DNA from 2 places in the Streptomyces sp. BK022 genome. Region 2 is predicted to be linked to the other one. Evidence: riboswitches for the same ligand, from Rfam matches in the RefSeq annotation. Region 2 holds a riboswitch; the other holds the start of a gene.
The links. Region 2 has a riboswitch for S-adenosylmethionine ahead of thrC (threonine synthase). Riboswitches for the same ligand answer to the same signal wherever they lie in the genome.
Positions count from the first base shown of each region.

Region 1: linked by a shared signal. The riboswitch ahead of EV284_RS15420 (aminotransferase class V-fold PLP-dependent enzyme) and the one ahead of thrC (threonine synthase) in region 2 are both predicted to bind S-adenosylmethionine.

Region 1 covers NZ_SHKU01000003.1:852,234-867,369, forward strand. Annotated here, with positions in the region: gene EV284_RS15405 (Rieske 2Fe-2S domain-containing protein) at 1-647, shown strand, start outside; gene EV284_RS15410 (cytochrome bc complex cytochrome b subunit) at 644-2,281, shown strand; gene trpD (anthranilate phosphoribosyltransferase) at 2,431-3,495, shown strand; SAM riboswitch class IV at 3,605-3,721, shown strand; gene EV284_RS15420 (aminotransferase class V-fold PLP-dependent enzyme) at 3,891-5,246, shown strand; gene EV284_RS15425 (Lrp/AsnC ligand binding domain-containing protein) at 5,425-5,706, opposite strand; gene EV284_RS15430 (rhomboid family intramembrane serine protease) at 5,703-6,473, opposite strand; gene EV284_RS15435 (hypothetical protein) at 6,639-6,878, shown strand; gene EV284_RS15440 (NYN domain-containing protein) at 6,942-8,285, shown strand; gene EV284_RS15445 (C40 family peptidase) at 8,496-9,536, shown strand; gene EV284_RS15450 (C40 family peptidase) at 9,762-10,766, shown strand; gene EV284_RS15455 (hypothetical protein) at 10,844-11,983, shown strand; gene EV284_RS15460 (glycosyltransferase family 87 protein) at 11,987-13,222, opposite strand; gene EV284_RS15465 (glycosyltransferase family 4 protein) at 13,351-14,493, shown strand; gene EV284_RS15470 (AMP-dependent synthetase/ligase) at 14,544-15,136, opposite strand, start outside.
Region 2 covers NZ_SHKU01000007.1:345,081-360,216, forward strand. Annotated here, with positions in the region: gene groL (chaperonin GroEL) at 1-1,187, opposite strand, end outside; gene EV284_RS28140 (cold-shock protein) at 1,463-1,666, opposite strand; gene EV284_RS28145 (MoaD/ThiS family protein) at 2,086-2,361, opposite strand; gene thrC (threonine synthase) at 2,358-3,632, opposite strand; SAM riboswitch class I at 3,650-3,807, opposite strand; gene EV284_RS28155 (glucosyl-3-phosphoglycerate synthase) at 3,944-4,888, shown strand; gene EV284_RS28160 (trehalose-6-phosphate synthase) at 4,962-6,377, shown strand; gene otsB (trehalose-phosphatase) at 6,378-7,238, opposite strand; gene EV284_RS28170 (DUF3263 domain-containing protein) at 7,288-7,512, opposite strand; gene EV284_RS28175 (extracellular solute-binding protein) at 7,548-8,798, opposite strand; gene EV284_RS28180 (ROK family protein) at 8,937-9,881, shown strand; gene nagA (N-acetylglucosamine-6-phosphate deacetylase) at 9,881-11,035, shown strand; gene EV284_RS28190 (1-phosphofructokinase family hexose kinase) at 11,154-12,083, shown strand; gene EV284_RS28195 (CBM35 domain-containing protein) at 12,097-13,017, opposite strand; gene cdgB (diguanylate cyclase CdgB) at 13,171-14,823, opposite strand; gene EV284_RS28205 (flavin reductase family protein) at 15,129-15,136, shown strand, end outside.

The DNA.
Region 1 (15,136 bases), on a different contig from region 2:
AGCCCACGGTCCGCGCCCAGGTCTTCGACGACTTCCGCCAGGGAGCCGCCGAGTCCGGCATCGGCCGTCGCAAGCTGATCCGCAACACGATGTTCGGCGCGCTGGCCCTGGTGCCGCTCTCCGGCGTCATGCTGCTGCGCGACCTCGGTCCGCTGCCGCACAACTCGCTCCGCCACACGCTGTGGGCGAAGGGCAAGCTCCTCGTCAACGTCAACACCAACGAGCCGCTGCGTCCCGAGGACGTGGCCGTCGGCTCGCTGACCTTCGCCAAGCCCGAGGGCCTGGAGGAGACGGACGAGGACTTCCAGAACGAGATCGCCAAGGCCGCCCTGATGATCGTCCGGCTCCTGCCGAACGACATCAAGGACAAGCAGGAACTGGCCTGGTCCCACGAGGGCATCGTCGCGTTCTCGAAGATCTGCACCCACGTGGGCTGCCCGATCTCCCTGTACGAGCAGCAGACGCACCACGTGCTCTGCCCGTGCCACCAGTCCACCTTCGACCTCTCCGACGGTGCCCGAGTGATCTTCGGCCCCGCCGGTCACGCCCTGCCGCAGCTCCGCATCGGTGTGAACGACGAGGGCTACCTCGAGGCGCTCGGCGACTTCGCGGAGCCCGTCGGTCCTGCATTCTGGGAGCGCGGATGAGTACTGAAGCGAACGAAGCCCCCCGCTCGCGCGGGAAGGCGCCGGCCGGCGAGCGCGTCGCCGACTGGGCGGACGGCCGGCTGGGGATCTACTCCCTGGCCAAGGCCAACATGCGCAAGGTCTTCCCGGACCACTGGTCGTTCATGCTGGGCGAAGTCTGCATGTACAGCTTCCTCATCATCATCCTGACCGGTGTGTACCTGACGCTGTTCTTCCACCCGTCGATGAACGAGGTGGAGTACCACGGCAGCTACGTCCCGCTCCAGGGACAGCTGATGTCGGAGGCGTTCAACTCGACCCTGCACATCTCCTTCGACGTGCGCGGGGGTCTGCTCATCCGGCAGATCCACCACTGGGCCGCGCTGATCTTCCTCGCGGGCATGTTCGTGCACATGATGCGCGTGTTCTTCACCGGCGCGTTCCGCAAGCCGCGTGAGGTCAACTGGCTGTTCGGCTTCCTGCTGTTCGTCCTCGGCATGTTCACCGGCTTCACCGGTTACTCGCTCCCGGACGACCTGCTCTCCGGCACCGGTGTGCGCTTCACCGAGGGCGCGATCCTGTCCATGCCGATCGTCGGCACGTACATCTCGTTCTTCCTCTTCGGCGGGCAGTTCCCCGGTCACGACTTCGTGGCCCGGTTCTACTCGATCCACATCCTGCTGCTGCCGGGCATCATGCTCGGCCTGATGGTGGCGCACCTGATCCTGGTCTTCTACCACAAGCACACGCAGTTCGCGGGTCCGGGGAAGAAGGAGACCAACGTCGTCGGCATGCCGCTGCTGCCGGTGTACATGGCCAAGGCCGGAGGCTTCTTCTTCCTGGTCTTCGGTGTCATCGCGGTCATCGCGGCCATCACGCAGATCAACCCGATCTGGGCGATGGGCCCGTACCGGCCCGACCAGGTCTCCACCGGCGCCCAGCCCGACTGGTACATGGGCTTCGCCGAGGGTCTGGTCCGGTACATGCCGGGCTGGGAGATCAACTTCTGGGGCCACACGCTGGTCCTGGGCGTGTTCATCCCGCTGGTCCTGTTCGGTGTCGTGCTGATGGCCATCGCCGTCTACCCGTTCATCGAGTCCTGGGTCACCGGCGACAAGAGCGAGCACCACATCCTGGACCGCCCGCGCAACGCCCCGACGCGTACCGCGTTCGGCGTCGCCTGGGTCACGGTGTACATGATCGGTCTGGTCGGCGGTGGCAACGACCTGTGGGCCACCCACTTCCACCTGTCGATCAACCAGGTCACCTGGTTCGTCCGGATCTTCTTCTTCGCCGGACCGGTGATCGCGTTCATCGTCACCAAGCGGATCTGCCTCGGCCTCCAGCGCCGGGACAAGGACAAGGTGCTGCACGGCCGCGAGACCGGCATCATCAAGCGCCTGCCGCACGGTGAGTTCATCGAGGTGCACGAGCCGCTCAGCCAGGATCAGCTCCACACCCTGACGGCCCACCACCAGTACGAGCCCGCCGAGATCGGCCCCACGGTCGACGAGAACGGGGTCGAGCGCAAGGTGAAGCCCACCGAGCGGCTCCGGGTCAAGCTGTCCAACGCCTACTACGGCAAGGACAACCAGATCCCCAAGCCGACCGTCGACGAGTACAAGGAGATCACGAGCGGCCACGGCCACCACTGATCCCCGCGCGCGTCGCCACGCCACGGCCGAAGGGCCCCGTCCGGAACACCGGCGGGGCCCTTCGCCCTGTTCTGGCTGGATAGGGTGGGAGCGGGCACCCCGCGTGCCCCGGAACACCTGTTTTCCTCTCTCACACCCAGGAGCGGCTGATGAGCGCTGTGACCCCCGCTGGAGGCGACACCGCGGCGGGCCGTTCCTGGCCCGAGGTACTGAACGCCCTGCTGGAGGGGCGGGACCAGAGTGCCGACGCCACCGCCTGGGCGATGGACCGGATCATGCGCGGCGAGGCCACGGACGCCCAGATCGCGGGCTTCCTGGTGGCGCTGCGGGCCAAGGGCGAGACGGTCGAGGAGATCACCGGGATCGTCCGGGCGATGTACGACCACGCCAATGTGATCGAGGTGCCCGGCCGGACCGTCGACATCGTCGGCACCGGCGGGGACGGCGCCAAGACGGTGAACATCTCCACGATGTCCTCCATCGTGGTCGCCGGCACCGGCGCGAAGGTCATCAAGCACGGCAACCGGGCCGCGTCCTCCGCGTCCGGCTCCTCGGACGTGCTGGAGCGGCTCGGGGTGAACCTGGAGCTGACGCCCCGGCGGGTGGCCGAGGTCGCGGAGGAGGCGGGGATCACCTTCTGCTTCGCGGTCAAGTTCCACCCGGCGCTGCGTCATGTCGGCGCCGCCCGCGGCCAGCTCGGCATCCGCACGGTCTTCAACGTGATCGGTCCGCTGACCAACCCGGCGCGGGTGCGCTCCCAGGCGGTGGGCGTCGCCAACCTGGCCATGGCGCCGATCGTCGCGGGCGTCTTCGCCGAGCGCGGGAACTCCTCGCTGGTCTTCCGGGGCGAGGACGGGCTGGACGAGCTGACCACCACCTCGCCCTCGCGGGTGTGGATCGTGCGCGGCGGCAAGGTCACCGAGGAGGTCTTCGACCCGAGGGACGTCGGCATCGAGCTGGTGCCGGTGGACGCGCTGCGCGGCGGCGACCCGGCGTACAACGCCATGGTGGCCCGCAAGGTGCTGGAGGGCGAGCGGGGGCCGGTGCGGGACGCGGTGCTGCTGAACTCGGCGGCGGCGCTGGTCGCGCTGGACCCGACCGAGGAGCCGCTGGCGGACCAGCTCCGGGCGGGCATGGCGAGAGCGGCCGAGTCCATCGACTCCGGGGCGGCGGCGCGCACGCTGGAGCGGTGGGTGGCCGCCAGCAACCGGTAGGAGTCCCTTCTTCCGGCGGGGCGGGGAGCGGTCGCTCTCCGCCCCGCCGGTGTTCCGGCATCCGGACGGCGGTTGCGCCACGCCCGCCGTCCGGCTAGCTTCCTGATCAGGTCATGAGCGACAGCCATGCGGCCCCGGCCGGCTGTCCGGCAACCCTCCGTCCGTGGCGGGGTGCTCCGGGTGAGGACCAGGCCGTAGCCCAGAAGGTCTACGGCAAGCGCGGACCCCTCGATAACCAGGGGTCCTGGTCGTACGAGGGAGCTTTTTCCGTGAGCAAGCGAATGCGATAGGGCCGCCGAGCCCCGCCTCCGCGCACCCCCTTTCACCCTTCCTCCGGTGCCGCGTCCGCATGCCCTGCGCGCGGTGACTCCGGCCTGCCTCACGGGAGTTCAGCCATGTCCGTCTCCACCGCCTTCGCCCCCGCCCCCGCCCCCGCCGACGTCGTCCCCGCCCCGCTGCCGGTGCTCGGGCGGGACGTCCGCGTGCCGCTCGTCACCGGGGGAGAGGTCGGCTACGCCGCGCTCGACTACGCCGCCAGCGCCCCCGCGCTCCAGCGGGTCTGGGACGACGTCGCCGCCTACGCCCCCTACTACGGCAGCGTGCACCGGGGCGCCGGGCACCTCTCGCAGCTCTCCACCGAGCTGTTCGAGAACGCCCGCCGCACCGTCGCGGAGTTCCTCCACTGCCGGGACGACGACCAGGTGGTCTTCACCCGGTCCACCACGGACTCCCTGAACCTGCTGGCCCGCGTGCTGCCCGCCGGGTGCGAGGTGTTCGTCTTCGAGACCGAGCACCACGCCGCGCTGCTGCCCTGGCGCGAGGCCGACGTGACCTTCCTGGACGCCCCGCGCAGTCCCGAGGCGGCCGTGCAGACGCTGGAGCGGGCCCTCGCCGCCCGGGACACCGCGCGCCCCGCGCTGGTCTGCGTCACCGGTGCCTCCAATGTCACCGGCGAGGTGTGGCCGGTGCGGGAACTGACGGCCGCCGCGCACGCCTCGGGGGCGCGGATCGTGCTGGACGCGGCCCAGCTGGTGCCGCACCAGGCGGTGAGCGTGCGCGAGCTGGACGTCGACTGGATCGCGTTCTCCGGGCACAAGCTGTACGCGCCCTTCGGCTCCGGGGTGCTGGCCGGGCGGGCGGACTGGCTCTCCGCGGCCGAGCCGTACCTCGCGGGCGGCGGCGCCAGCCGCACGGTGGCCCGGCGGGCCGACGGCTCGGTGGCGGTGGAGTGGCACGAGGGCGCGGCCCGGCACGAGGCCGGTTCCCCCAATGTGATCGGCGCCTACTCGATCGCCTCGGCCTGCCGGGCGCTCGCCGAGGCCCGCCCCGAGGTGCTGGCCGCCCGTGAGCGGCACCTGCTCGGACTGCTCCGCTCGGGCCTCGCCGAGGTGCCCGGGGTGCGGGTGCTTTCGCTGTTCGGCGACGACGCCCCGCGCGTGGGCGTGCTGTCCTTCGTGGTGGAGGGCTGGAACAGCTCCCACCTCGCCGCCGCGCTCTCCGCCGAGTACGGCATCGGCGTCCGCGACGGCCTCTTCTGCGCCCACCCCCTGGTGCACGCCCTGCTCGGCACCGGCGCCGCCGAACAGGCCGGCTGCGGCACCGGCACCCTGAACGCCGTCCGCGTCAGCTTCGGCGCGGGCACCCCGGACGAGCACGTCACCCGCTTCGTGACGGCGCTCCGTGAACTGGTCACCCGGGGCGCCCGCTGGACCTACCGCACGGAGAACGGCCGCTGCGTGCCGGAGAGCTGAGCCCGGGCCGGGCGGCCGGCGCCGGTGCGGCGGGGGAGAGAAGTGAGAGGAGCGGCGCCGGCCCGGCCGGTACCCGGAGACCGCCGTCGGCCTGGCGGCGGCCCGACGGGGCACACGGCCCGCCGCGGGCAGGAGCCCGGCGGCGCCGAGCGGGATCGCGCGGCCGCCCCCGGAGGGGCTAGCTGTCGAGGCCGATGGCGAAGGCCGCTTCCAGGTCGTGCTGGGAGTAGGTGCGGAAGGCGACGTGGGTGTCGGTGCCCTCCACGCCCTGGATCTTGCTGATGCGGCCGGGGATGACCTCCGCGAGGTCCTCGTGGCGGGCCACGCGGACCATGGCGATCAGGTCGTAGGTGCCGGTGACGGAGAAGACCTCGCTCACGCTCTCCAGCGCGGCGATCTGCTCGGCGATCTCCGGAATCCGGTCCACGCTGGTCTTGATCAGGACGATCGCGGTGATCACGGCTGGTTCTCTCCCTTGGACGCCGTAGCCGGGGCGGCCCCAACTCTAGCCCCGCCCGGCCCGTCCTTCTCGCCCTGCTTCCGCCCGTACCTGAGCCAGGCGTAGCCGAAGCCCAGGCAGAAGCCGATCACATGGGCGAGGTAGGCGACGCCGGGGCCCTCGGGCGCGCGGCCCGCCGCGTACCACTGCAGCCCCGCCCAGAAGGGCAGCACCACCCATGCCGGGAAGCGCAGCGGGAGGAAGAAGAGGAACGGGAGGAGACTGGTGACACGGGCCCGCGGAAAGAGGTGGAGGAAGGCGCCGAGGACCGCGGAGATGGCCCCCGAGGCGCCGACCAGGGACTGCTCGGAGTCCGCGTTGGCCAGCGCGTACCCGAGCAGGGCGAGGTAGCCGCAGCCGACGTAGAAGAGGGCGAACTCGACGCGGCCCATCCGTTCCTCGGTGAGCACGCCGAAGACGAAGAGGAACAGCATGTTGCCGAGCAGATGTACCCAGCTCCCGTGCACGAACAGCGCGGTCACCGGGGTGAGCGCCTCGCGCACCGGCTCCGCGAGGAGCCCGGCCGGGATCACCCCCCAGTGCCGGAAGTACGCCCGCTGCGCCGCGAGCAGCGCGTCCCCGGTGCCGTACGTGTGGGTGAAGCCGGAGGCCGGGCCCAGCAGGAAGATCAGGCAGCACAGGGCGATGAGGCCGTACGTCAGCGGCGCCGGGGTGCCCCGGACCGCCCTGACGGTCCGGGCGGCGGTCGTGCTCCACTCTCTGATCATGAATACAGAGCATGACGTAACCGGACGCACCGGTACAGACCGCCTCGCCGCTTCGGACAGGCGGGCGGCGAACACCCGGCAGGCCGTAGGGTTACGGCCACACGCGCCGGGACCCCGGCGCGCCGTAAGTCCGCCGGACGCGACGAGAAGGAAGCGAGCTGCGCCATGACGGTTCCTCCGCCGACCGCCACGACACGCTGGCGCTGCACCCTGTGCGGCAACCTCACCCGGTTCGACGTGACCCGTTCCTCCAGGGCCGTCGAGTACGTCCACCTCGACCTGGCCGGGGAGCCGACCGTCGAGGAGCGCGAGGTGGTCAGTGAGACCATCGAGTCGGTCCGCTGCCGCTGGTGCAACGCGGTGGACCAGGTGGAACTCGTGGACAGGCCGGGCGCCGCCTCCTGAGGGCGGGGCGGTCCGCGCGGGATCGGGCAGGTAACGGGCATGTCGGGCATTGGGGTGCGACGGATGGTGGAGACCGCGGGCGGGGGGCCGGAGGACGGCACCGCCGAGGTGCTTGACCGTCCGCTGCCCGACGGCGTGCGGCGCCGGGTCGTGGGAATCGTCTCGGACGCCTTCGGCGCCCTGACCCTGGCCGAACTGCCCGCCCCCCTGCGGCAGTACGCCCGGTTCACACCGAACCGGCGGGCCAAGTTCGCCGGGAACGCGATGGCCGCCGCGCTGGAGACCGAACGTCTCTTCCGGCAGCGGATCGCCGAGCGCTACAAGGAGACCCAGCCCGAGCTGTGCGGCGCGCTGGAGGCGGGCTCACCGCCCCCGGCCGCCGACCCCCTCGACGTCGCGGCCGCCGCCTACGTGCTGCGCCCGCCCGGCTGGGCCAAGCTGGTCGCCGCGGCCGGCGAGGAGGCCCAGCGCGCGGACGCCGAGCGGGTGGACGAGGAGAGCCGCGCCGAGCTGGAGAAGCTCCGCGAGGAACTGGAGCGGGCCCGCGAGCACGCCCGTGCCGAGACCGCCCGGCTGCGCGCCGAGCTGGACGCGGCCAAGAGGGAGGCCGACGCGCTGCACCGCAAGCTGCGCTCGGCCCTGAGCGACGTCAAGCGCGGGGAGGCCGCGCTGCGCAAGGAGCGTGCCGAGACCGAGTCCGCGCGGGCCGAGGGTCAGGCGGCCGTCTCCGCCGCCGAGAGCGAGTCCCGCCGGCTCAAGACCCGCCTGGGCGAGTCGGAGGCCGCGCTGGAGGCGACCCGTCGCGCGGTCCGCGAGGGCCGCAGCGTGGAGGACATGCGGGTACGGCTGCTGCTCGACACCGTCCTGGAGGCGGCCCAGGGGCTGCGCCGTGAACTCGCCCTGCCGCCGGTGTCGGTGCGTCCGGCCGAGACCGTGGACGCGGTCGAGCCGGGCCGGATGACGCCGAAGGACATCGCCGCCCGCGCCCTGTCCGAGCACGACCCGGCCATCGTCGACCAGTTGCTCGCGCTGCCGCAGGCCCACCTGGTGGTCGACGGCTACAACGTCACCAAGACCGGCTATCCGCAGATGCCGCTGGAGAAGCAGCGCCTCAGACTGCTCGGCCAGCTCTCCGCGCTCGCCGCGCAGACCGGCGCCGAGGTCACCTGTGTCTTCGACGGCGCCGAACTGGCCGCCCCGGTACTGCTCGCGCCGCCGCGCGGGGTGCGGGTGCTGTTCTCCAAGCCGGGCGTGACGGCGGACGAGCTGATCCGCCAGCTCGTGCGCGCCGAACCGCCGGGCCGGCCGGTCATCGTCGCCTCCACCGACCGCGAGGTGGCGGACGGCGTCGCGCGCGCCGGAGCACGCCCCGTGGCCTCTGCGGTACTTCTCAAGCGACTGTCCTGAACGCCCGACCGACGTGTGACCTGCCCCAATTGAGGGCTTCTGTGGGCGACGGAAAGTCAACCTCCTGTCACGCCCGGTGCGTTGAGTGCAAAATATGCAGGGAGGGACTGGATTTTTTGCTGTGAGGATTTGAACTGATCACAACTGGGTCACTAGGGTCGGTTCGAACCTCCGAGCGGGTGATCACTCACAAGAAGGAGTTCCTCCTCCGTGGCGTCCCATCGTCGACCCAAGCAGCCGAGCCGGACGCGTGTCACCGTGCTCACCACCGCGGCGGCAGCCGCCGTCGCGCTGAGCGCGAACGCGGCCAACGCGGCCCCGAGCGAGAAGCCGGGCAAGACCGAGGTGAAGGCGCAGGTCGACAAGCTCTACGAGCAGGCCGAGCAGGCCACCGAGAAGTACAACGGCGCCAAGGAGAAGCAGGAGAAGCTCCAGAAGGAGATCTCCACGATCCAGGACGACGTCGCCCGCGGCCAGCAGGACCTCAACAAGCTGCGCGACGGCCTCGGTTCGCTCGCCACCGCCCAGTACCGCAGCGGCGGCATCGACCCCTCGGTCCAGCTCTTCCTCTCCGCGGACCCGGACGACTACCTCGACAAGGCGTCCACGCTCGACCAGTTGAGCGGTCAGCAGGTCGAGGCGCTGAAGAAGATCCAGGACAAGCAGCGCGAACTCGCCCAGGAGCGGGCCGAGGCCACCGAGAAGCTCAAGGACCTCGCCTCCACCCGCACCGAGCTGGGCAAGAAGAAGAAGGAGGTCCAGGGCAAGCTGGGCGAGGCGCAGCGCCTGCTCAACACCCTGACCGCCAAGGAGAAGCAGGCGCTCGCCGCCGAGCAGCAGCGTGCCGACCGCTCCTCCAGCGAGCGCGTCCAGCTCGGCCACGCCGTCCCCGCCTCGGGCCGCGCCGGAGCCGCGTTCTCCGCCGCCCAGAGCAAGATCGGCACCCCGTACGTCTACGGCGCCACCGGCCCCTCCTCGTACGACTGCTCGGGTCTGACCTCCTGGGCCTACGCCCAGGCCGGTGTCTCCATCCCGCGCACCTCGGAGGCGCAGGCCAACATCGGCACCCGGATCTACTCCACGAGCGACCTCCAGGTCGGCGACCTCGTCTTCTTCTTCAACGACATCCACCACGTCGGTCTCTACGCGGGCAACGGCCAGATCCTGCACGCCCCGCGCACCGGCACGGTCGTCCGCTACGAGTCGATGAGCACCATCGGCGGCCCGTTCATGTTCGGCGTCCGCGTCTGACACCCTCGCCACACCCGCCCGAACGGGCGAATCACGGCACCGCGCGACCCCTGGCGCCCCGCCGCTGACCTGCGTCGGCGCCGGGGCGTCACCGTGTGTGCGCACGGCGGTCGTTGGCCGGTGGGTGCCGCTGCGGCTACTGTCTGGCGCGTTTCCCCGGCACCGAGGGCCCCCGCCCGTCCGCGCGCGGGGGAACGGTTCCCGTCGTCCAGGGGAAGGACCGCCGTGGCGTCCCATCGCCGTCCCGCAACATCCGGATGCGACCGGGGCGCGGCCGCCCTGTGCGTGCTGTCGGCCGCGGCCGCCGCCCTCGGCGCCGTACCCGCCGCCCACGCGGCGCCCCGCGACGGCGCCCGCGCCGAACTGGACCGGCTCTACGCCCAGGCCGAGCGTGCCACCGAGGACTACGACCGGGCCGACGAACGCGCGGACAGGCTGCGCCACGAGGTCCGTGACGCCCAGGACCACATCGCCCGCACCCAGCAGCGGGTCAACTCCCTGCGGGAGCAGCTCGGTTCGCTGGCCGGAGCCGAGTACCGCTCCGGCGGCATCGACCCGGCCGTCGCCCTGCTGTTCTCCTCCGACCCCGACGACTACCTCGACAAGGCGTCCGTCGTCGACCGCGTCGGCACCCGTCAGGCCGGGCAACTGCGCGAACTGAGCGGCGCCTTGCGCGACCTCGCCCAGGAGCGGGCGGAGGCGGAGGCCAAGCTCGGCGACCTGGAGCGCAGCCGCAGGGCGGTCGCCGCGCACAAGCGGAAGGTAGGGGAACGCCTCATCCGTGCCCGGCGTCTCTTCGACTCGCTGTCCGCCGCCGACCGCGCCGACTACAACCGGTCCTCCCGCTCCGGCCGCCCCGACCTCACCGGCCTCGGCGACCTCGACCCCCGTGCCGCCGCCGCCCTCGCCGCGGCCCGCTCCGCCCTCGGCCGGCCCTATGTGTGGGGCGCCAACGGGCCCTCGGGCTTCGACTGTTCGGGCCTGATGCAGTGGTCGTACGCCAGAGCGGGGGTCCAGCTCCCGCGCACCTCGCAGGCCCAGCGCGACGCCGGACACCGGGTCCCGCTCTCCCAGGCCCGCCCCGGCGACCTGGTGATCTACCGTTCCGACGCCAGCCATGTGGCCATGTACGTGGGCGACGGCCAGGTGATCCACGCGCCCCACCCCGGCGCGGCGGTGCGCTACGACCGGGTCGGCATGCTGCCGGTCTCCGCGGTGACCCGGCCCTGAGCCCTGCCCGCACCCCGTACGATCGGACGGTGGCCGGCCGGGACGGAGCGTGGCGAGCAGCGGCGGCGGGACTCTGCCTGCTGCTCCTGCCGGCGTTCTCCGGATGCGCCCGCCCCGCCCCCGGCACCGGCGCCCGCGCCGAGGTGCAGCGGGTGCTCGACCGCCGGGCCACCGCCCTGCTCGGCCGTGACGAGGCCGCCTACGCCACCACCGGCACCCGCACCCCCTACACCCGGCTCCGGGCCCTCCCGCTGGCCTCCTGGGCCTACCGGATCACCTCGCTGCGCCCGGACGGCACCAGCGCCGAGGCGGAGCTGAGCTACCGGGTCGCCGGGCAGGACACCGCGCCCGTCACCGCCCGGCGCACCCTCACCCTGAGCCACACCGCCGACGGCGGCTGGTACGTCGCCGCCGAGGGGCCGGCGCGGGGCGCGGGGCAGCAGCTCTGGGACCAGGGGCCGGTCAGCGCCGTCAGCGGCGCGCACAGCCTGGTGCTGGGCACCGGGCAGAGCGACGGCGAGCTGCGCGGCTACGCCCGGCTCGCCGACCGCGCCGTACCGGCCGTCTCCCGCGCCTGGGGCGCCCGGTGGGCCCGGCGGGTGGTCGTGCTGGTGCCGCGCTCGCTGGACGGCATGGCCGCGCTGCTCGGCTCGCCCGCCGCCCGGTACCGGGGCATCGCCGCCGTCACCACCGCCGAGACACCGGGCGCCGGGCGGGCTCCCGCCGACCGGGTGGTGGTCAACCCGGAGGCGTACGCGGCCCTCGGCGACCTGGGCAAACAGGTCGTGCTCACCCACGAGACCACCCACGTCGCCACCCGCTCGGCCACCACCGCCGCCACCCCGCTCTGGCTCTCCGAGGGGTACGCCGACTGGACCGGCTACCTGGGAACCGGCCGCACCCCCGCCGAGGCCGCCCCCGAGCTGACCCGCGCGGTCGCGGACGGGCGCCTCCCGGACGCGCTCCCCGCCGACAAGGACTTCGGCTTCACCGGCGACCCCGCCGGGCTGGCCCGCGCCTACGAGTCCGGCTGGCTGGCCTGCCGGATGGTCGCCGAGCGCTGGGGCGAGGAGGAACTGCGGGCCTTCTACCGGGCCGTCGGGGCCCACCGCGGCCGGGCCGGCGCGGTCGAGGGGGCGCTGAAGAAGGTGCTGGACACCACCCCCGAGGAGTTCACCGCCCAGTGGCAGGACTACGTCCGGGACCAACTGGGCTGAGCCTCACGGCGAGACGGTCGACCCGTCCGCGCGCTCCGCCGCGGCGGGGGCGGACGCGAGAGGCGCCGGGGACACGGTGGAGCGCCACAGGCGGCGGGCCGCGGAGAGGGAGGCGGCGACCAGCAGGCCGTTGCGCACGGCCATCAGCGTCACGCCGTACCAGTCGCTCGTCACCACGTGGATGAAACCGAGCGGGAACTCCAGCACCGTCACCAGGGACGCCACGGCCACCATCAGCGCGGGCGCGGTCATCCGGGACGCGCGGTGGGTCAGGCAGACCGCGGCCAGGCCGGTCAGCCACACCAGGTACTGCGGGCTGATCACCCGGCTGGTCACCGTGAACAGCAGTACCGCCGTGAACGCGGCCTCGGGGACCGTCAGTACGTCGGTCCGCACCACCCGCAGCCGCCACAGCACCAGCCAGCCGAACGCGGCCCCCGTCAGCACCAGCGCGGCCGTGCTCACCACCCCGACCCACGGGCCCAGGAACTCGATCGAGCCGTAGTTCAGCAGCACCTGGCCCTCCCAGCCGAAGTGCCGGGCCACGTGGAAGACCAGCGCGCCCAGCGACTCCACCTCGGTGCCCCGGTCCCGCTGGAAGGTCAGGAAGGCGAAGGCACCCGGCATCGAGACCGCGAACAGCGCCGCGAGCCCCGACGCCGTCACCGCCGCCGACGCCCACGGACGGCGCCGGAAGGACCCCGTCAGCAGCAGCGCCGGCCACACCTTCACCATCGCGCCGAGCGCGGTCAGCACCCCGAAGGCGCGCGGATGCCGGGCGGCCACCAGCAGCGCGGCCACGGCCAGGGCGGTCACCATCACGTCGTAGCGGGCGTACACCGTCGGCCCGAGCAGCGGGACGGCGGCCGTCCACAGCCAGGCCCCGCGCGGTGAGCGGCCCGGACTCCGGCCGTAGCGCACCAGGAGGGCGAGCACCGCGAGGTCGGTGAGGCAGCACAGGACGAAGAAGGCGTCCGTGTAGTCCAGGAACGGCAGCAGGCCGGGGGAGAGGACCGCCAGCGCCGCCGCCGGCGGGTACTGCCAGGTCACGTCGTCCAGCGGAAACGTTCCTTGACGCAGCACCTCGTACCAGCCGCGGTAGATCACCGACACGTCCGAGGTGACGTCCGGGCCCGCCACGGTGATCACCTTGAACACGGTCAGCAGCAGGACGGCACGGCTCGTCCCCCACACCGCCGCGAGCCACGCCAGGGACCGCCCGGCGCCCTTCGTGTCCACGTGATCCCCTGCCGTTCGGTCGTCGGTCGTGCGCGTCGGAAGACTCATGATGTCCTTTACGGCCGTGTCCCTGCCACAGACTCCGCCCGGCCCGGCCCCGGGCGGACCACCCGGTAGGGTCGGCGGCGATGCACAAGACCCTGATCGTGACCAACGACTTTCCGCCCCGCCCCGGCGGCATCCAGGCGTTCCTGCACAACATGGCGCTGCGCCTGGACCCGGACCGGATCGTCGTCTACGCCTCCACCTGGAAGCGCGGCCGGGAGGGCACGGAGGCGACCGCCGCCTTCGACGCCGAGCAGCCCTTCCCCGTCGTGCGCGACCGTACGACCATGCTGCTGCCCACGCCGGGCGCGACCCGGCGGGCGGTGGGGCTGCTGCGGGAGCACGGCTGCACCTCGGTGTGGTTCGGGGCGGCGGCGCCGCTCGGGCTGATGGCACCGGCGCTGCGCCAGGCCGGCGCCGAGCGGCTGGTGGCCACCACCCACGGTCACGAGGCGGGCTGGGCCCAGTTGCCCGGCGCCCGCGGGTTGCTGCGCCGGATCGGCGAGTCCACGGACACCCTCACCTACCTCGGCGAGTACACCCGGTCCCGGATCGCCGCCGCGCTCACCCCCGAGGCGGCCGGGCGCATGGTCCAGCTGCCGCCCGGCGTGGACGAGAAGACCTTCCACCCCGGCTCCGGCGGGGACGAGGTGCGCGCCCGGCTCGGGCTCACCGACCGGCCGGTGGTGGTGTGTGTCTCCCGGCTGGTGCCGAGGAAGGGCCAGGACACCCTGATCCGGGCCATGCCCCAGGTCCTCGCCGCCGAGCCCGACGCCGTACTGCTGATCGTGGGCGGCGGCCCCTACGAGGCCGACCTGCGCCGCCTGGCCGCCGAGACCGGCGTCGCGGACTCCGTGCGGTTCACCGGCGCGGTGCCCTGGGCCGAACTGCCCGCGCACTTCGGCGCCGGGGACGTCTTCGCCATGCCGTGCCGCACCCGGCGCGGCGGGCTGGACGTGGAGGGGCTCGGCATCGTCTACCTGGAGGCGTCCGCGACCGGGCTCCCCGTGGTCGCCGGTGACTCCGGCGGGGCTCCGGACGCCGTGCTCGACGGCGAGACCGGCTGGGTGGTCCGGGGCGGCGAACCCGCCGAGACCGCCGAGCGGATCACCGCCCTCCTCGCCGACGAGGGCCTGCGCCGCCGGATGGGCGAGCGTGGGAGGCGGTGGGTCGAGGAGAAGTGGCGCTGGGACCTGCTGGCCGAACGGCTGAAGGTACTGCTCTGACGCGGCGGCGCCGGGGACTCCCCGGCGCCGCTCGGTTCTGTGACGGTTCGTCAGGAGGCGGTCTGCTTGGCGTAGATGGCCTCGATGTCGGCCGCGTAGTCCTTGGCCACCACGTTCCGCTTCAGCTTCAGCGAGGGCGTCAGGTGCCCCGACTCCTCGGTGAACTGGATCGGCAGGATGCGGAACTTGCGCACCGACTCCGCCTTGGACACCGCCGCGTTGCCGTCGTCCACGGCCGTCTGGATCGCCGCGTTGAGCTCCGGGTCGTCGCGCAGCGAGTCGGCCGTGGAGCCCGCGGGCTTGCCGTTCTCGGCGGCCCAGCGGCCCAGGAACTCCTCGTCGATGGTCACCAGCGCGCCGACGAAGGGCCGTCCGTCGCCCACCACCATGCACTCCGCGACCAGCGCGTGCGCCCGGATGCGGTCCTCGATCACGGCCGGGGCGACGTTCTTGCCGCCCGCCGTGACGATGATCTCCTTCTTGCGGCCGGTGATCCGGAGGTAGCCGTCCTCGTCCAGGGTGCCGATGTCCCCGGTGTGGAACCAGCCGTCGGCCAGCGCCTCGGCGGTCGCGTCCGGGTTGTTCCAGTACTCCTTGAACAGGTGCTCGCCGTGCAGCAGCACCTCGCCGTCGTCCGCTATCC
Region 2 (15,136 bases):
TCCTCGATGCGGTGCTTGCGCTCCTTGAGCTCCACCTCGGTGGCCGCACCGGCCTTGATGACCGCCACGCCGCCCGCGAGCTTCGCCAGGCGCTCCTGGAGCTTCTCGCGGTCGTAGTCCGAGTCGGAGTTCTCGATCTCGGCGCGGATCTGGTTCACGCGGCCCTGCACCTGCTCCGAGGAGCCGGCGCCGTCCACGATCGTGGTCTCGTCCTTGGTGACGACGACCTTGCGGGCGCGGCCCAGCAGGTCCAGGGAGGCGTTCTCCAGCTTGAGACCGACCTCCTCGGAGATGACCTCGCCACCGGTGAGGATGGCGATGTCGCCGAGCATGGCCTTGCGGCGGTCGCCGAAGCCCGGAGCCTTGACGGCGACGGACTTGAAGGTGCCGCGGATCTTGTTGACCACCAGGGTGGAGAGGGCCTCGCCCTCGACGTCCTCGGCGATGATCAGCAGCGGCTTGCCCGACTGCATGACCTTCTCCAGCAGCGGGAGCAGGTCCTTGACCGAGGAGATCTTGGAGTTGGCGATGAGGATGTACGGGTCCTCGAGCACCGCCTCCATGCGCTCCATGTCGGTCGCGAAGTAGGCGGAGATGTAGCCCTTGTCGAAGCGCATACCCTCGGTGAGCTCGAGCTCCAGACCGAAGGTGTTGCTCTCCTCGACGGTGATGACGCCTTCCTTGCCGACCTTGTCCATCGCCTCGGCGATGAGCTCGCCGATCTGGGTGTCGGCGGCGGAGATGGAGGCGGTGGAGGCGATCTGCTCCTTGGTCTCCACGTCCTTGGCCTGCTCCAGCAGGGCGGTGGAGACGGCCTCGACGGCCTTCTCGATACCGCGCTTGAGGGCCATCGGGTTGGCGCCGGCGGCCACGTTGCGCAGGCCTTCCTTGACCAGGGCCTGGGCCAGCACGGTCGCGGTGGTCGTACCGTCGCCGGCGACGTCGTCCGTCTTCTTGGCGACTTCCTTGACCAGCTCGGCGCCGATCTTCTCGTACGGGTCCTCGAGCTCGATCTCCTTGGCGATGGAGACACCATCGTTGGTGATCGTGGGGGCGCCCCACTTCTTCTCGAGGACGACGTTGCGGCCCTTGGGGCCGAGCGTCACCTTGACGGCGTCCGCGAGCTGGTTCATGCCGCGCTCGAGGCCGCGCCGCGCCTCCTCGTCGAACGCGATGATCTTGGCCATGTGAAGTGGTCCCTCCAGGACTGGGGGTGATTCCTTCGGACCGCGCCCGCGCCCGCGACGGACGGCTCGCCGGCCTCGTGGTTCCTTGCCCCACCCGGCCTGCGGGCCTCACCGACCCGGTCCTTCGTTGTCACTCTCACCTTCAGAGTGCTAACGCAATGATTAGCACTCCCCCAGGGCGAGTGCAAGCGCCTTCGGGGGATCAGGACGGGACTTAACAGGACGAAGGGCCCGCACCCTGTACGGGTACGGGCCCTGCGCTCAGCTGGAGACGTTCAGGCGGTGACGCGAACCATGTCGGCCTGCGGGCCCTTCTGACCCTGCGAGATCTCGAACTCGACCCGCTGACCCTCTTCCAGGCTGCGGTAGCCGTCCATCTGAATCGCGCTGTAGTGGACGAAGACGTCCGCACCACCGTCGACCGCGATGAAGCCGTACCCCTTCTCCGCGTTGAACCACTTGACGGTGCCCTGAGCCATGGCTAACTCCCCTATTACTGGCCCTTGCGCAGATCCACACCTCGTGAACCTGGGTCAGACCTCGCCCCCCAATCCTCCGGGGGCGTGCGCCGGAACGCGTCGACCGCGGCTGAATGTATCTGTCCAACTGCCGTCTGCAACAGGTCAATCGGACGAGAATTCTGGACGGACACAGTCCGGAATCTGCCGCAACTTCGGCTGAATTCGGGGCAAGTCGGGCCCCATAAATGCAACAAATGCCGCACATTACCCGCGCATTTTGGCTGCTTCTTGTCGGGCCGGCGGCATGAATCAAGGGCGCCCGGTCCGCGGGACCGGGAGCGCGTTCCCCAACTCTACCGCGCTCAATCACGCAGAATGGCCCCCTCCGTTTGTCTTGCGAAGGGGGCCACACAGAGGACCATTACCGACGGTAAATTTCAGCCGCCGGCGACCGCCGGAATGATGGAGACACCCGCGCCGTCGGGCGTGGCGGTCTGAAGTCCGCCCTCGAAACGCACGTCGTCGTCATTGACGTAGACATTCACGAACCGGCGCAGCCTGCCCTGGTCGTCCAGGACGCGGGCGGAAATGCCCTGGTGGCGCTTCTCCAGGTCCTCGATGACCTCCGCGAGCGTGCCGCCCTCGGCGGCGACCTCGGCCTGGCCGCCGGTGTAGGTACGCAGGATGGTCGGGATGCGAACGGTCACGCTCATGCGAGGCCAGCCTCTCGGAAGGAGTCCAGGTTCGGGCGGATGGTCGCGGACAGGCCGGTACCGGCGACCGCGTCCAGGGTCTTGAGGCCGTCGCCGGTGTTGAGGACGACGGTGGTGAGCGAGGGGTCCAGCGCGCCGGACTCGATCAGCTTGGCGGTGACGCCGACCGTCACCCCGCCCGCCGTCTCGGCGAAGATGCCCTCGGTGCGGGCCAGCAGCTTGATGGCGTCCACGATCTGCGGGTCCGTCACATCCTCCACCGCCCCGCCGGTGCGGCGCGCGATGTCCAGCACGTACGGCCCGTCGGCCGGGTTGCCGATGGCGAGGGACTTGGCGATGGTGTCCGGCTTCTGCGGCCGCACCACGTCGTGTCCCGCCTTGTAGGCGGCCGACACGGGCGAGCAGCCCTCCGCCTGGGCGCCGAAGATCTTGTACGGCCTGTCCTCGACCAGGCCGAGCGCGATCAGCTCCTTCAGCCCCTTGTCGATCTTGGTGAGCTGGGAGCCGGAGGCGATCGGCACCACGAGCTGGTCGGGCAGCCGCCAGCCGAGCTGCTCGCAGATCTCGTACGCCAGCGTCTTGGAACCCTCGGCGTAGTACGGGCGCAGGTTGACGTTGACGAAGCCCCAGCCCTCGCCGGCCGGGTCGCCGATCAGCTCGGAGCAGAAGCGGTTCACGTCGTCGTAGTTGCCCTCGATGCCGACCAGCTCACCGCCGTAGACCGCGGCCATGACGACCTTGCCCTGCTCCAGGTCGTGCGGGATGAACACGCAGGAGCGCAGGCCGGCGCGGGCGGCGGCGGCGCCGACGGCCCCGGCCAGGTTGCCGGTGGAGGAGCAGGAGAGGGTGGTGAAGCCGAAGGCGCGGGCGGCCTCCAGCGCCTGGGCGACGACGCGGTCCTTGAAGGAGTGCGTCGGGTTGCCGGAGTCGTCCTTCACGAACAGCCCGCCGGTGACGCCGAGTTCACTCGCCAGGCGGTCGGCCTTGACCAGCGGGGTCCAGCCGGGGTTGAGGTTCGGCTTGTCGGCCACGTCGGCGGGGACGGGCAGCAGCGGGGCGTAGCGCCAGATGTTCGCGGGGCCGGACTCGATGCGCGCCCGGAGCTTCTCGGTGTCGTACGCGGAGAAGTCGTAGGCGATCTCCAGCGGTCCGAAGCACTCCTCGCAGGCGAAGACGGGACCGAGCGGGACGCGGTGTCCGCACTCCCGACAGCTCAGGGCGGCGGCGGGTCCGAGATCGACGGTGGGGGTGGCGACAGTCTGCACAGCCATGGAGGCGAGGCCCTTTCTCCTCATCTTCCTCACGACGCATCTCGCCGTGAGACGGATTTGGCACCTTCCCTAGCCGGGAGCCTCGCGCGTGCCGCGGTGTGTCGCGCACGGGAGACCGGCTGGAGGGTTGCCGGGGCTTCATCGGGCCGTTTCCCTCTGCCCCTCTGGATGAGCGGTATTCGGTTGTGGACGCCGTCCGACCTCGACATGCGATGGTCATCGGCGTTGTTCAAGACTGTAACCGAAGGCCAGGAGAGTTGAAGGTGTCGTCCGAACCGCGAGATGGATCAGGCAGTGAGGAGCCGCAGACCATGATGGAAGAAACCGAGCGCTGGCTGGCCACCCGCTCCTGGTCCGTGGCCGACCGCCCGCTGCACCGCGTGCTGGCCGCCAAGCAGCGGTCCGGGCAGCGCGTCTCCGTGGTGCTGCCCGCGCTGAACGAGGAGGCGACGGTCGGCGAGATCGTCTCCGTGATCCGCCACGACCTGGTCTTCCAGGCGCCGCTGGTGGACGAGATAGTCGTGGTGGACTCCGGGTCCACCGACCGCACCGCCGAGGTGGCCGCTGCCGCGGGCGCGCGGGTGGTGCACCGGGACGAGATCCTGCCCCGGCTGCCCGCCGTGCCCGGCAAGGGCGACGTGCTGTGGCGCTCCCTGCTGGCGACCGACGGCGACATCATCGCCTTCGTGGACGCCGATCTGCGCGAGTTCTCCTCCGACTTCGTGCTCGGCATCGTCGGCCCGCTGCTCACCGATCCGGGGATCGACCTGGTCAAGGCGATGTACGACCGTCCGCTGGGCGGCGCCGCCGGGCAGGGCGGCCGGGTGACCGAGCTGATGGCGCGCCCGCTGCTGAACATGCACTGGCCGCAGCTCGCCGGGTTCGTGCAGCCGCTGGGCGGGGAGTACGCGGCCCGGCGCTCCCTGCTGGAGCGGCTGCCGTTCCCGGTGGGGTACGGGGTGGAGCTGGGCATGCTGGTGGACTCGCTGCACCTGGTCGGGCTGGACGCGCTGGCCCAGGTGGACGTGGGCGTGCGCAAGCACCGGCACCAGGACGGGCAGGCGCTCGGCCGGATGGCCGCCGCGATCTACCGCACCGCGCAGCTCCGGCTAGCGCGCGGGCACCTGGTGCGGCCGGTGCTGACCCAGTTCGAGCGGGGGGTGAGCGGGTTCGAGCCGCGTACGTACTCCGTGGACACCGAGGAGCGGCCGCCGATGGCGGAGATCGCGGAGTACGCGGCGCGGGAGGTGGCGTGAGCGGGCCGTATACGGTCCGGCTCGCCGGTCGCGCGTACGTTTGAGCATTTGTGGGCCGGGCTAGGTTGAGGCCATGGCTACGCAGGGTGCTGAGGTGCTGGTCGCGTCCAATCGCGGCCCGGTTTCGTACACGGTGGGTCCCGACGGGTCCCTGAGTTCCCGCCGGGGCGGCGGCGGTCTCGTCTCGGGGCTGTCGGCGATCGGTCCGGACACGGACGCGGTGTGGGTGTGTGCCGCGCTCGGGGACGGCGACCGGGAGGCGGTGCGGCGCGCGGGCGGCGGACTGCTGCCCGCCGAGGACACCGGCGGCCAGCGGGTGCGGATGCTGGACATCGACGCTGGGGTCTACGCCGACGCGTACAACGGGATCGCCAACTCCGCGCTGTGGTTCGTGCACCACATGATGTACCAGACGCCGCTGGAGCCGGTGTTCGACGCGGAGTTCCGCCGGCAGTGGGACGCCTACCGGTCCTACAACCAGGCGTTCGCCGAGGCGCTGGCCGAGGAGGCGGCGCCGGGGGCGGCGGTCCTGGTCCAGGACTACCACCTGGCGCTGGCCCCCCGGATGCTGCGCAAGCTCCGCCCCGACCTGCGCATCGGGCACTTCTCGCACACCCCCTGGGCGCCGCCGGACTACTTCCGCCTGCTCCCCGACGACATCGCGGCCGAGCTGCTCACCGGCATCCTGGGCGCGGACCGGGCGGCCTTCCTGACCCGGCGCTGGGCGGACGCGTTCACCGACTGCTGCCACGCGGTCCTGGGTCCGGGCATCCCCTCGGGTACGGAGATCGGGGTGCACGGGCTCGGCGCGGACGCGGAGTTCCTGCGGGAGCGGGCGCACCGGGCCGACGTGGACGAGCGGATGGCGGTGCTGCGCGAGCAGATCGGCGAGGGGCGCCGGTCGATCGTCCGGGTGGACCGCACCGAGCTGTCCAAGAACATCGTGCGGGGCCTGCTGGCGTACCGCCGCCTCCTGGAGGACCACCCCGAGTGGCGCGAACGCGTGGTCCACGTCGCCTTCGCCTACCCCTCCCGCCAGGACCTCGCCCTGTACCGCTCCTACATGGACGAGGTACGCCGGGTCGCGGAGCAGATCAACGCCGAGTACGGCACGCCCGGCTGGACCCCGGTCCTGCTCCACCTCGACGACGACTTCGCCCGCTCCCTGGCCGCGTACCGCCTTGCCGACGTGGCCCTGGTGAACCCCATCCGCGACGGCATGAACCTGGTCGCGAAGGAGGTCCCGGTCGTCTCCGACGAGGGCGTGGCCCTGGTGCTGTCCCGCGAGGCGGGCGCCTACGAGGAGCTCTCCGAGCACGCGATCACGGTCAACCCGTACGACGTCGTCGGCACGGCCGAGGCCCTCCACGAGGCCCTGACCCTCCCGGACGCCGCCCGCGCCGAACGCTCCAAGCACCTCGCCGACGCGGCGACGGCGCTGCCCCCGACCAAGTGGTTCCTGGACCAGCTGGACGCGCTGCGGGGCTGATCAGCCGGTGCGGTCCGCGAGGGCGGCGAGCAGGTTCACCACGCCCTCCGGGCCGTCCACCACCAGGTCGGCGCGTTCGGCCAGTTCCGTCACCTCGCTGCTGCCGCTGCACACCAGGAGGCACGGGACGCCCTCGGAGCGGAGTTTCTCCAGGGCCGCGAAGGCGGGGAGATCGCCGAGGTCGTCGCCGGCGTAGAGGACGGACTCGGCGCCGGTGGCGCGGAGGTGGTCGAGGAGGGCCACGCCCTTGTCCATGCCGGGCGGGCGGATTTCGAGGACGAGACGGCCGGGTTCGACGATGAGGCCGTGGCGGGTGGCGAGGTCGGTGAGGGGGGCCCGGAGGGTTTCGAAGGCGGCTTCGGGATCCTCTGCGCGGCGGGTGTGGACGGCGACCGCGCGGCCCTTCTCCTCGATCCAGGTGCCGGGCCAGGCGCCCGCCCGGTCCAGCACGCCGGGGAGTTCCGCGCGGACCGCGGCGATGCCGGGGTGCGGGGCGGGCGCGGTGACGTCTCCGGTCGCGGCGTCCCAGCGCTCGGCGCCGTAGTGGCCGAGGACGACGAGGTGCTCCAGGCCGGGGACCCCGGCGAAGCCGCCGTTGCGGACCGCCACCCCGGCCGGGCGGCCGGTGACCACGGCGACGGAGGCCACCTTCGGCGCGAGCGCGGCCAGCGCGGGCACCGCGCCGGGGTGGGCGCGGGCCTGGTCGGGGTCGGCGACGATGGGGGCCAGGGTGCCGTCGAAGTCGAGGCCGATCACGGCGGTGCGGGGTTGCCGGAGCAGCGCCCGCAGGCCGTCGCGGCCCGCCTGGGTCACCGGTACCGGCAGCGCGCTGTCCTCGGCGGTGTTGTCAGGGTTGCCCATAGGGCGACACTATCCGCGCCGGGCCGCCCTCACGCCTCCGAAAGGGGCTCTACCGCTGCGACCTTCGCGCCTCGCGGACCCGCCGCAGCCGGTTGACCGTCACCGGGTCGTGCCGGAGGGCACGCTCGTCGTCCAGCAGGGCGTTGAGGAGCTGGTAGTAGCGGACCGGGGCCAGCCCGAGCTGCTCGCGGATGGCGCGCTCCTTCGCGCCGGGGCCGGGAAAGCCCCGGCGCTCCAGCGCGAGGATCGCCTTCTCACGGCTGCCGAGTTCCATGCCGGCAACCGTAACCCCGACCGCTGACAGCGGGCTCAGCGCTGGGACTGGGCCGTGCTGTCGGCGGCCGTGGCGGCGGCCTGGAGCCGGGTGAGGACGCCCGCGGGGCTGCCGTCGGGGGAGACCGCCTGCCCGATGTCCTTCTTCACGGCGGCGCTGACCGCCGCCCAGGAGGTCTTGTTCACCGGGTACTGCTCGGCGGTCGGCAGCTGCTCCAGGAAGGCGCGCAGCGGCGCGTCGGACGGGGCGTCCGACTGGCTCATCGCCTCGGACGCGGAGGTGGTGACGGGCAGCAGACCGTACTTGCGGGAGAAGTCGAGCACGTTCTTCTGCTCGTACACGAAGTCCAGGAAGCCGCCGATCTGGCGCGCGTGGCCGTTCTGCCTGAAGGCCAGCATCCAGTCGGTGACACCCATCGCGGCCCGCGCCCGCCCGGTGCGGCCCGGCATCGGGACCATGCCGAACTTCACGCCCTTCGCCTCCACCTGCCGGATCAGCGTGGGGTGGCCGTTGAGCATGCCGACCTGACCGTCCGCGAACGCGGCGAACGCGGCGGCCCGGTTGAGCCGGCCGGGGGCGACGGGCCCGGTGAGCCCCTTGCCCACCAGGTCGTCCTTGAGCCAGGTGAACGTCTCCCCGTTCAGCGCGGAGTCGATCGTGTAGGTGCCGATGTCGTCGGTGTAGCCGCTGCCGCCGCTGAGCAGCCACTGCATGGTCTCGGCCTGCGCCTCCTCCGGGCCGAGCGGCAGCGCGAACGGGTACTTCACGCCCTTGGCCTTGAGCGCCTCGGCGTCGGAGGCCAGCTCGTCCCAGGTGGTGGGCGGGGTGATCCCGGCCTGCCGGAACAGCGACTTGTTGTAGAAGAGCACGCGCGTGGAGGCCGCGAACGGCATCGCGTACGGCGTGTGGTTCCAGTCCCCCGCGTCGGCGAGCTGCGGCACGAAGTCGGCCTGGGTGCCGATGGAGAGCGTGTCGGACATCGGGTACAGCTTCCCCGAGGCCGCGTAGTCGGCGTACGCGCCGATCTGGGCCATGTCGGGGGCGTTCCCGGAGTCGACCATCTCCTTCACCTTGGCGTCGACGTCGTTCCAGGAGTAGACGCTGACCTGGACCTTCACATCGGGGTGCTTCGCCTCGTACGCGTCGACCAGGGCGGACCAGTACTTCTTGGAGCTGTTGGCGGCCGAGTCGCCGTAGTCGGCGGCGACCAGCTTCAGGGTCACCTGGGAGGAGCCCGTGCTCCCACAGCCGCCGAGCAGCGCCGTCATGCCCAGTGCGGAGACCACCGCGATCGTTCCTGCCGTAAGCCGACGCACCCTCAGAACCCCTGTCCCCTTGGTCAGACCATTCGATTTCGAACGCATAAGGTCTACACCACGTGAGTGGACTAGACCTTTCTCGGGTCGGCGGGTCACACTGGGCCGGTGAGACATGTCATCGCCCTGGACGTGGGCGGTACCTCGATGAAGGCCGCGCTCGTCGGCGAGGACGGCGCGGTGCTGCACCGCGCCCGCCGCGCGACGGACCGTGAGGGCGGACCGGACGCGGTCGTCGACGGCCTCCTCGACTTCGCCGCCGACCTGCGCGCGCACGGCGCCGAGCACCTCGGCGCCCCCGCGCTCGCGGCCGGCGTCGCCGTCCCCGGCACCGTCGACGAGGCGAACGGCACCGCCCTGTACTCGGCCAACCTCGGCTGGCGCGACGTACCGCTGCGCGCGCTGCTCACCGAGCGGCTCGGCATGCCCGTCGCCCTCGGCCACGACGTGCGCACCGGCGGCCTCGCCGAAGGCCGGGCCGGGGCCGGCCGGGGCACCGGCCGCTTCCTCTTCGTCGCGCTGGGCACCGGCATCGCCGGGGCGATCGGCCTGGCCGGCGGTGTGGAGGCGGGCGCGAACGGCTTCGCCGGGGAGATCGGCCACATCGTGGTACGCCCCGGCGGCCGCCCCTGCCCGTGCGGCCAGACCGGCTGCCTGGAGCGGTACGCCTCCGCGGCCGCCGTCGGCACCGCCTGGGCGGCGGCGAGCGGCCGCGCGGACGCGGACGCCGCCGACTGCGCGCGGGCCGTCGCCGCCGGGGACCCGGACGCGGCCCGCGTCTGGACCGAGGCGGTCGACGCGCTCGCGGACGGCCTCGTCACCGCGCTCACCCTGCTCGACCCCGGCACACTGATCGTCGGCGGCGGGCTCGCCGAGGCCGGTGACGTGCTGTTCCGGCCGCTCGCCGCGGCCATCGAGCGCCGGATCACCTTCCAGGGCGCGCCCGTCCTCGTCCCGGCCGCGCTCGGTGACGGCGCCGGGTGCCTGGGCGCGGCGCTGCTCGCCCGGGACCTGCTCCGGCACATCCCCCAGACCACGGAGGTACGCACCTGATGGCCGACAACAGCGCACGCCCGCTGGTGCTCACCGGCGGCACCGTGGTGCTGCCCACGGGCGAGGTGCCGGGCGGGCGGGTCGCCGTCGACGGCCGCCGGATCGCGGAGCGCGCGCCCGAGGGCGCCGACGTGCTCGACGTGACCGGCCACTGGGTGGTGCCCGGCTTCGTGGACCTGCACAACCACGGCGGCGGCGGAGCCGCCTTCTCCGGCGGCGCCGAGGACGCGCTCACCGCCGTCCGCACCCACCGCGAACACGGCACGACCACGCTGGTCGCCTCCACCGTCACCGACGACCTGGACGTACTGGCCCGCCAGGCCGGGATGCTGGCCGAACTGGCCGAGCAGGGCGACATCGCGGGCATCCACTTCGAGGGGCCGTTCATCTCCCCGTGCCGCAAGGGCGCGCACTCCGAGGCACTGCTGCGCGACCCGGACCCGGCCGCGGTCCGCAAGCTGGTCGACGCCGCGCACGGCCACGCGAGGATGGTCACCCTCGCCACCGAACTGCCGGGCGGCCTGGACTCCGTCCGCCTGCTCGCCGAGCACGGCGTGATCGCGGCCGTCGGGCACACCGACGCGAGCTACGAGCAGACGGTCGCCGCCATCGACGCGGGCGCCACCGTCGCCACCCACCTCTTCAACGCGATGCCCCCCATCGGCCACCGCGACCCCGGCCCGATCACCGCGCTCCTGGAGGACGGCCGGATCACCGTCGAGCTGATCAACGACGGCACCCATCTCCACCCGGCGGCACTGCAGTTGGCGTTCCACCACGCGGGCGCCGACCGCGTCGCCTTCATCACCGACGCGATGGACGCGGCGGGCTCCGGCGACGGCCGCTATCTGCTCGGCCCGCTGGAGGTCGAGGTGCGCGACGGCGTGGCCCGGCTGGTGGAGGGCGGCTCCATCGCGGGCTCCACGCTGACCCTGGACCGCGCCTTCCGGCGGGCGGTCACCGTGGACCGCCTCCCGGTCGCGGACGTGGTCAGGGCGCTGTCGGCCAACCCGGCCCGGCTGCTCGGCATGGCGGACCGGGTCGGCTCGCTGGAGCCCGGCAGGGACGCCGACCTCGTGCTGCTGGACGGCGACTTCGCGCTCAAGGGCGTCATGCGCCGGGGCGAATGGGTGGTCACGCCCCAACTGCCCTGATCCGTACCCGGCTTCATCAGACGGCGTCCGTCCCTCAACTGGGCCGGACGCCGTCTCTTTGGCATGATCGGGGCCCCGGAAACCGAGGCGTACGGACCAGCGAGGGAGGTCGGACCGGGTGATCCTGACGGTCACGCTGAACACCGCTCTCGACATCACGTACCGCGTGGCGTCGCTGCGCCCGCACGCCGAGCACCGGGTGTCGGAGGTCGTGGAGCGGCCCGGCGGCAAGGGCGTCAACGTGGCCCGCGTGCTCGCCGCGCTCGGGTACGCGGTGACGGTCGCCGGTTTCACGGGCGGCCCGACCGGCCAGGTGCTGCGCGAGCGGCTCGCGGCCGCGCCGGGGGTCACCGACGCGCTGGTGCCGGTCACCGGACCGACCCGCCGCACGGTCGCCGTCGTGGACGAACTCACCGGGCGGACCACCCAGTTGAACGAGCCCGGTCCGCACATCGGCGCCGCCGAATGGGCCGCCTTCCTGCGCGCCTACGACACTCTCCTCGCCGACGCCCGGGCGGTCGCCCTCTGCGGCAGCCTGCCCCCGGGCGTGCCGGTGGGCGCGTACGCGGGGCTGATACGGGTGGCCCGGTCGGCCGGGGTTCCGGTGCTGCTGGACACAAGCGGGGAGCCGCTGCGGCGCGGGATCGCCGCCCGGCCCGACATCGTCAAGCCCAACGCGGCGGAACTGGCCGAGCTCACCGGCTCCCACGAGCCGGCCCGCGCCACCCGCGACGCCCGCCGCCGGGGGGCCCGGTCGGTGGTCGCCTCCCTGGGCCCGGACGGTCTGCTGGCCGCGACCCCCGAGGGCCACTGGCGCGCCGCCCCGCCCGCCCGCCTGCGCGGCAACCCGACCGGCGCGGGCGACGCGGCGGTGGCGGGCCTGCTGTCGGGCCTGGTCGACGGCCTCCCCTGGCCCGACCGCCTCACCCGCGCCACCGCCCTCTCGGCGGCGGCCGTACTGGCGCCCACGGCAGGTGAGTTCGACCCGGCGGACTACGCACGCCTGCTGACCGCGGCCACGGTGACAGATGAGGAGTCGGCGGCGTAAAAGCCCGTACGGGCTAGTTGCGCCAGCCCTTCTCCAGCCAGAACTGGTCCAGGTTGACGTCGCACTGGTTGCCGCTGCCGCACGAGATGCTGATCGTGTTCGAGCCCTTCTGGAGCTGGAGGTTGGCCCAGGTGTGGGTCCAGCCGCGCTCCCAGTCGCCCTCGGGGGCGTGGGCGAAGTTCGACATGTTCAGCGGGCGGTTCTGCGAGGTGCCGTTGATCGTCAGTGTGGTGTTGGCGTCCTTGCCCGGCACGCCGTAGTTGACGTTGAGCGTGTACTTGCCCGGCTTCGGCACGTCCACCGTCCAGGTCACCGACGCGCCGACCTGGTTCAGGCCGCCCACGTAGGAGCCGCCCGCCGACTTAGCGCCCTTGACGTCGGAGGCCGGGGCGGCGCCGCCCGCCAGCTGTACCGCGTCGTCGACCGCGTCGGCCTTCGGCAGCTCGCCGGCCTCGCCGGTGCTGGTCGCCTTGGGGCTCCCCGTGGCCTGCTGCGACTGGGTCGGGGAGGCGTCCGCCTGGTCGCCGCCCTTGTCGTCGTCGGAGTTGCCGTTGAGCATCGCGATGCTGATGCCGATGACGACCGCCGCGACCACCGCGATGGCGCCGATCAGCAGACCCTTGGTGTTCGGCCCGCGCCGCCCGCCGCCACCGCCGCCGTGCGACGACTGCCGGGAGGCGGGAGCACCGCCGGGCATCGTCTCCGGTGCCTGGTAGTGGGCCGCGGTCGTCTGCCCGTAGCCGCCCTGCTGCGGGGCGGGCTGCTGCGGCTGGCCGTACCGGCGCTCACCGACCGGGCGCACCCTGTTGACCGCGTTGGGATAGCCGTAACCACCGGACGGCGGCTGGGCCCCCCGGGCCTGGCCGTCGGCGTACAGGTAGCCGAACGGGTCGTCTTCCTCGGGCTTGCTCGCGCCGTTGTCGCCGGGCGTCATCCCTGGGTACTCCTCAACAAGTGCGGGCGGGCGGGGTACGGGGTTGGAATGGCGAGCCTACCCTCCCGCACACCCCGATTCGCTCGGACGGGGGACCCCCGAACGGACGCCCGGAGCGCGGAGCCCGGCACTGTCAGCGCACTGACCAGGGTTTCACCCGGCACGCCGATGCTGTTTGGGACGAGATCGTTTCTCAACGTACATCCGCTCGTCGGCGGACTTCAGCACTTCGTCGGCCGTCATCCCGCAGTGCGCCCAGCCGATGCCGAAGCTGGCGCCCACCCGGACGGCCCGGCCCTCGGCCCGGATCGGCTGGATGATCTCGTTGCGCAGGCGCACCGCGAGGTCGGCGGCGTCCGCCTGGCCGAGGCCGTCGGCGAGGATCACGAACTCGTCACCGCCGAGCCGGGCCACCGTGTCGCCGTCCCGCAGGCCCGCGCTGAGCCGGCGGGCCACCTCGATGAGGACCGCGTCGCCGGCGTTGTGCCCGAAGCGGTCGTTGATCGACTTGAAGCCGTCCAGGTCGCAGAAGAGGACCGCGAGCCCCTTGGTGCCGTCGTCGGGTCCCTGCTCGGGGGCGACGGCGTGCACATGGTGGTCGAAGGCGTCGTACGCCTCCGGGCCCGGCGGGAAGTCGAAGCCGTGGGCGTCGCCGGCGCCGGCCGGGTGGCCGTAGGCGGCGTCCAGGGAGTCCAGGGCGCCGAGGTGGGCGGGTCGGCGGCACAGCCGGGCGGCGAGCCGGGAGCGCAGCTCGGCGGAGTTGGGCAGCCCGGTCAGGGAGTCGTGGGAGGCGCGGTGGGCGAGCTGGAGCTCACGGCGCTTGCGCTCCTCTATGTCCTCGACGTGGGTGAGCAGGAAGCGCGGGCCGTCGGCCGCGTCCGCGACCACGGAGTTGCGCAGCGACACCCACACATAGCTGCCGTCGCGCCGGGCGAGCCGCAGCTCGGCCCGGCCGCCCTCGGCGGAGGTGCGCAGCAGGGTGCCGATGTCCTCGGGGTGGACGAGGTCGGAGAAGGAGTAGCGGCGCATCGCGGAGGCGGGCCGGCCGAGCAGGCGGCACAGGGCGTCGTTGGTGCGCAGGATGCGGCCGTGCTGGTCACCGCCCATCTCGGCGATGGCCATGCCCGAGGGGGCGTATTCGAACGCCTGGCGGAAGGATTCCTCACTGGCGCGCAGGGCCTGCTGGTCGCGTTCCAGGCGGACCAGGGCGCGCTGCATGTTGGCGCGGAGGTGGGCGTTGCTGATGGCGATGGCGGCCTGGAAGGCGTACATCTGCAGGGCCTCGCGGCCCCAGGCGCCGGGGCGCCGGCCGGTGAGCGGGCGGTCGACGGATATGACGCCGAGCAGTCCGCCGCGGGCGCCGCCCTGGGCGCCGGGGGCGTACATCGGGGCGAAGAGGCGGTCGCCGGGGTGCCACTCGTCGGGGACGCGGGGGGCGGGCCCGTCGGTGTACCACTGGGGCACGTCGTCGTCGTCGAGGACCCAGCCCTCGGTGTGGGGTATGAACACCAGGTCGCCCCAGAGTTCGCCCATGCCCAGGCGGCGGTCCCAGGACTCGCGGGAGCCGGTGCGGCCGGTGATGAGGGCCTCGGCGGCGGAGTTGCCGGAGACGGCGGCGACGACCAGGTCGCCGTCGGGGCGCACGAGGTTCACGCAGGCCATCTCGTAGCCGAGGGCGGTGACCGCGCCGTCCGCGACGATCTGCAGGGTGTCGGCCTGGCTGCGCGCGGTGTTCATCTCGGCCATGACCTGGTGAAGCTGACGCAGTGACGTCAGAGGGACGTACGGCTCCTGATCGGTCTCCATGCTCGCCCTCCCCCTGCTGTCCACAGGCTTTTCGCCACTGAATCACAGCGCGCTGCTCACTCGGTACACAGGGTCAACAATTCCGTACTCCTTGTGACTCAAGTCACAGAAGAACTTGAACAATTGAGTGCAGTTTCCGCACTTTCCCATTGCGTTCTCCGATCGCAAAGGCTGCGAAGTTGCGCATATGCCCCTGGCCGGTCCCGGCGGACCCTTCCGCCACAGGTCCGGTCCTTTGGTCCTAGGTCCGGGTTACACCGGAGGCCCGATGCGGTGGCCGCGGGCGGCCGATTAGCGTTTCCGGCGTGCTGAA